Pigmentiphaga sp. H8: one gene and its partner. The protein of the gene in region 1 interacts with the protein of each later gene in a pairwise test. Links are inferred from orthologs where the notes say so. Each region holds a gene or a part of one and is shown in the gene's direction. Other genes may lie near its edges.

Region 1 (2,713 bases):
CTCCAGTGTAGTCCGGCACGGGAACGAACGCCTGCGCCACGACATGGTGCGGCCGCCGGGGATGCGCACCCCATGTGCACCAACTTGGGTCGCCGGAAGGGGCGAGGGTGGTGCGTTCCATGGGGAAAGCAAGCTGGCACGGGAAATGCTCAGTAACAGTCAACCGGGGTCCGCCTGACCGCGCAGGCCCCGTGACCACGCCAGTTGCGCCACCCACGCACTGGACCGCCTGGCTGACAACCCGCCCTGGAACGACAGATGAAAAAGACCCTGCTTGCGACCGCCCTGGCCCTGTGCGCCACCTCGACCGCCTACGCCGCCGACCCGGAGCCCGACTTCACCTTCACGGGCAATGCCGGCCTGTTCAGCGACTACCGTTTCCGCGGCTTCAGCCAGACCAACCTCAAGCCGGCCATGCAAGGCGGCTTCGATTTCGCCCACAAGTCCGGCTTCTACCTGGGCAACTGGAACTCCAACGTCGCCAGCGAGCTGTTCAGCGGCGGCAACCTGGAGATGGATTTCTACGGCGGCTACAAGTTCAAGTACGAGGACTTCGCCTTCGACGTGGGCGGCCTGTATTACTACTACCCCGGTTCCAAGCTGAACGGCAGCACGATCGACAACTTCGAGCTGTACGGCGCGGTGGGCTGGGGCCCGTTCACGCTGAAGTATTCGCACGGCATGACCGATTTCTTCGGCGCGCCCAACAGCAAGAACAACTACTACCTGGACCTGGGCGCCGCCTTCGACCTGGGCGACGGCTGGGGCGCGAATGCCCACGTCGGCTACCAGAAGCTGAAGAACGACGCGACCGGCCTGGACCACTACGTCGACTACAAGGCGGGCGTGACCAAGGACCTGAACGGCTGGATCCTGGGGCTTTCGCTGGTGACCACCAGCAAGAAGGACTGGGTCATCACCAACAAGGGCAAGAACGCCGGCCGCTTCGGCGCGGTGCTCGGCCTGAGCAAGGCGTTCTGACCCCGCGCGGCCGGGAGGCCGCGCCGGTCAGCCATTTCGATTCATCACCATGTGGGGTTCGTCATGAAACTCATCACTGCAATCATCAAGCCCTTCAAGCTTGACGAGGTACGCGAAGCCCTCTCCGGCATCGGAGTCCAGGGCATCACCGTTACCGAGATCAAGGGTTTCGGCCGCCAGAAGGGCCATACCGAGCTGTATCGCGGCGCCGAATACGTCGTCGATTTCCTGCCCAAGGTCAAGATCGAGATCGCCCTGGCGGACGATCTGGTGGACCGTGCCATCGAGGCCATCGAGACCTCGGCGCGCACCGGCAAGATCGGCGACGGCAAGGTCTTCGTCTTTCCGCTGGAACAGGTCATCCGGATTCGTACCGGGGAAACCGGCAAGGACGCCCTCTGATAGGACGATTCAAAAAATGAAAACAACGCATGCTTCATCGATGAAAGCCCTTGGGGCGGGACTGGCGCTGGCACTGGCGCTGTTCGCCGCGCCCGCGCTGGCGGAGGATGCCGCCCCCACGCTGGTCGGGGCCGATCTGGCCTGGCTCAGCACGTCCACCATCCTGGTGCTGATGATGGTGGTGCCCGGCCTGGCGCTGTTCTACGGCGGCCTGGTGCGCAGCAAGAACATGTTGTCGGTCCTGATGCAGGTCCTGGTCACGTTCTCGCTGATCGTCGTGCTGTGGTTCATCTACGGCTATTCGCTGGCCTTCACCGAAGGCAATGCCTTCTTCGGCGGGCTTGACCGGCTGTTCCTGAAGGGGCTGTTCGATGCCGAGACCGGGACCTTCCCGTTGTCGGGCACCGTGCCCGAGCTCAGCTTCGCGGCCTTCCAGGCGACGTTCGCCGGCATCACCTGCGCGCTGATCGTGGGCGCCTTCGCCGAACGCGCGCGCTTCTCGGCCATCCTGCTGTTCATGGTGCTGTGGTTCACCTTCGCCTACATTCCCATCGCGCACATGGTGTGGTTCGGCGGCGAGGTCAAGGGCTTCCTGTTCGAGCGCGGCGCGCTGGACTTCGCGGGCGGCACCGTGGTGCACATCAACGCCGGCGTGGCGGGCCTGATCGGCGCCTATGTCATCGGCAAGCGCATCGGCTTCGGCAAGGAAGCCTTGTCGCCGCACAACCTGCCCATGACCATGATCGGCGCCTCGCTGCTGTGGGTGGGCTGGTTCGGCTTCAACGCGGGTTCGGCGCTGGCCGCCAACAACGTCGCCTCGCTGGCCTTCATGAACACGCTGATCGCCACGGCCGCCGCGGTGCTGGCGTGGGTCTTCACGGAATGGGCGGTACGCGGCCATCCCTCGATGCTGGGCGGCGCGTCCGGCGCGGTGGCGGGCCTGGTGGGCGTGACGCCGGCGGCCGGCGTGGTCGGCCCGGTGGGCGCGCTGGTGATCGGCCTGGCCGCGGGCGTGATCTGCGTCTGGGGCGTGACCAGCCTGAAGCGCATGCTGAAGGTGGACGATTCGCTGGACGTGTTCGGCGTGCACGGCGTGGGCGGCATCGTCGGCGCGCTGCTGACCGGCATCTTCAACGCCAAGGTGCTGGGCGGCCCGGGCGTGGACGGCATGACCATCCTCAGCCAGCTGTGGGTGCAGGTCGAGGCAGTGGTCATCACCATCGTCTGGACCACCATCGTCGCGCTGATCGCCTACAAGATCGCCGATGCGCTGCTGGGGCTGCGCGTGACCGAAGAGGAAGAACGCGAGGGCCTGGACATCACGACCCAC
Region 2 (2,876 bases), 3.2 Mb from region 1 along the record:
GCGGGCCCCGGCCAACTGGAAATCGGCACCAAGTTCTCGACCCTGGTGCAGCGCGCCGACTGGAACCAGATCATGAAGTACACGATCTGGAACGTGGCCGCCGCCTACGGCAAGACCGCCACCTTCATGCCCAAGCCCGTCGTCGGCGACAACGGTTCCGGCATGCACGTCCACCAGTCGATCTGGAAGGACGGCCAGAACCTGTTCGCGGGCAACGGCTACGCCGGCCTGTCCGAGTTCGCGCTGTACTACATCGGCGGCATCATCAAGCACGCCCGCGCGCTGAACGCCATCACCAACCCCGGCACGAACTCGTACAAGCGCCTGGTTCCGCACTTCGAAGCCCCGGTCAAGCTGGCCTACTCGGCCCGCAACCGCTCGGCCTCGATCCGCATCCCGTACGTGGCCAACCCGAAGGGCCGCCGCATCGAGACGCGCTTCCCGGATCCGCTGGCCAACCCGTACCTGTCGTTCTCGGCCCTGATGATGGCCGGCCTGGACGGCGTGATGAACAAGATCCATCCTGGCGATCCGGCCGACAAGAACCTGTACGACCTGCCGCCCGAGGAAGACGCGAAGATCCCGACCGTGTGTGCCTCGCTCGAGCAGGCGCTGGAAGCCCTGGACAAGGACCGCGAGTTCCTGACCCGCGGCGGTGTGTTCAGCAACGCCATGATCGATGCCTACATCGCGCTGAAGATGGAAGAAGTCACGCGTTTCCGCGTCACGACCCACCCCGTCGAGTTCGACATGTACTACGGCCTCTGATCAGGACCTGATCAGTCGTCAGCAAGGAAAAACGGGGCGTTCGAACGCCCCGTTTTCATTGGACATGACTCATTTGCTTCCCGATCCTTCCTCCTATCCGGTCGACGCCTTCGCCGCGTTCGAACTGCTGTCCAGCGCCATCCTCGTCATCGACGACGACGGCCTGATCCGCTATGCCAACGCCCCGGCCGAGGATTTGTTCGAGGTCTCGGTGCGGCAGTTGTACGCGGTCAAGGCCGGCGACCTGTTCCGCGATGGCGAGCAGTTGCGCCAGTCGCTGGAGGAGGCCCGCCAGCACCTGTTCGCGGACAAGCGGCAGATACTGGAGATCGATCGCCTGGGGCGCGAGCCGACGCAGGTATCGGTAACCGTGGTCGCGCTGGACGGCCAGCCGTGGCCGGCGCTGATCGAACTGCGCGAGATCGAGCAGCAGCTGAAGGTGGACCGCGAGGAACGCCTGCTGGAACAGGCGCAGGCCAATCGCGAACTGTTGCGCAACCTCGCGCACGAGATCAAGAATCCGCTGGGCGGGCTGCGCGGCGCGGCGCAATTGCTGGAGGCCGAGTTGTCCGATCCCGCGCTGATCGAATACACCCAGGTCATCATCCAGGAGGCGGACCGTCTCCAGACCCTGGTGGACCGCCTGCTGGTGCCGCATCGCGCGCCGCGCATCGTCGGCGACGTCAACATCCACGAGGTCTGCGAGCGCGTGCGGTCGCTGGTGCTGGCCGAGTATCCGAACGGGCTGCGCATCGTGCGCGACTACGACGCGGCGATTCCCGAGTTCCGGGGCGACAAGGCGCAGTTGATCCAGGCCGTCCTGAACGTCGTGCGCAACGCCGCCGAGGCCTTGTCGCCACGCATCGCGGCCGGCGATGCCGAGATCACGCTGCGCACCCGTGTGGCGCGCCAGGTCACCTTGGCCAAGCAGCGTTTCAGGCTGGCATTGGAATTGCATGTGATGGACAACGGCCCGGGGATTCCCCCTGAATTGCTGGACCGGATCTTCCATCCGCTGGTGTCGGGACGTGAGGGCGGCAGCGGACTGGGATTGACCCTGGCTCAGACTTTCGTGCAGCAGCACGAGGGTGTGATCGAATGCGACAGCCGGCCCGGCCTGACCGATTTCCGCCTGCTGTTGCCCTTACCTTGATCGAAGAATTGGATGGATTTTTTTTCCCGAGCGTACCTAGGAAGGCAGCGATGAAACCGATCTGGATCGTAGATGATGACCGTTCGATCCGCTGGGTGCTCGAAAAAGCCTTGGCCCGCGAGAACCTGCCCAGCCGCAGCTTCGGCACCGCGCGCGAGGCCCTGGACGCCCTGAACGACGACGTGCCCCAGGTGCTGGTGACCGACATCCGGATGCCCGGGGCCGGCGGCATCGAACTGTTGCAGGCGGTCAAGCGGCGTTTTCCGGCGCTGCCCGTCATCGTCATGACGGCGTATTCCGACCTGGAGAGCGCGGTATCGGCCTTCCAGGGGGGCGCCTTCGAGTACCTGCCCAAGCCCTTCGACGTGGACACCGCGACCGAACTGATCCGCCGCGCCGTCGAGGAAAGCCTGCGCGAGGAGGCCTCGGCCGACGAGACGCTGGTCGGCACGCCCGAGATCCTGGGGCAGGCGCCGGCCATGCAGGAAGTGTTCCGCGCCATCGGCCGCCTGTCGCAGTCGCAGGTCACGGTCATGATCACCGGCGAATCGGGCAGCGGCAAGGAACTAGTGGCGCGCGCACTGCATCGGCATAGTGCCCGGGCCTCCGGCCCCTTCGTGGCGATCAATACCGCCGCGATTCCGCGCGACCTGCTGGAGTCCGAGCTGTTCGGCCACGAGCGCGGCGCCTTCACCGGCGCGCAAAGCATGCGCCGCGGCCGCTTCGAGCAGGCCGACGGCGGCACGCTGTTCCTGGACGAGATCGGCGACATGCCCGCCGAATTGCAGACGCGCCTGTTGCGGGTGCTGTCGGACGGCAGCTTCTATCGCGTGGGCGGGCACAACCCGGTGCACGCCAACGTGCGCGTCATCGCGGCCACGCACCAACCGCTGGAAGAACGCGTCAAGCAGGGCCTGTTCCGCGAGGACCTGTTCCATCGGCTCAATGTGATCCG

What was found. Proteins that work in one complex are often made in the same cells at the same time.
Region 2: the proteins of glnK (region 1) and glnL interact in binary tests that used the Escherichia coli proteins (3 or more experiments, as listed by UniProt). The link is inferred for Pigmentiphaga sp. H8 from one-to-one orthologs.

Annotation. Positions count from the first base shown.
Region 1 is NZ_CP033966.1:5,599,701-5,602,413, reverse strand. It holds glnK (P-II family nitrogen regulator), read left to right. Parts: upstream 1-1,044; coding sequence 1,045-1,383; downstream 1,384-2,713. Other genes in the region: amt (ammonium transporter), read left to right, coding at 1,400-2,713; EGT29_RS26450 (TorF family putative porin), read left to right, coding at 259-981. UniProt on the Escherichia coli protein: Involved in the regulation of nitrogen metabolism. Regulates the activity of its targets by protein-protein interaction in response to the nitrogen status of the cell.
Region 2 is NZ_CP033966.1:2,388,567-2,391,442, forward strand. It holds glnL (nitrogen regulation protein NR(II)), read left to right. Parts: upstream 1-832; coding sequence 833-1,921; downstream 1,922-2,876. Other genes in the region: glnA (type I glutamate--ammonia ligase), read left to right, coding at 1-768; ntrC (nitrogen regulation protein NR(I)), read left to right, coding at 1,972-2,876.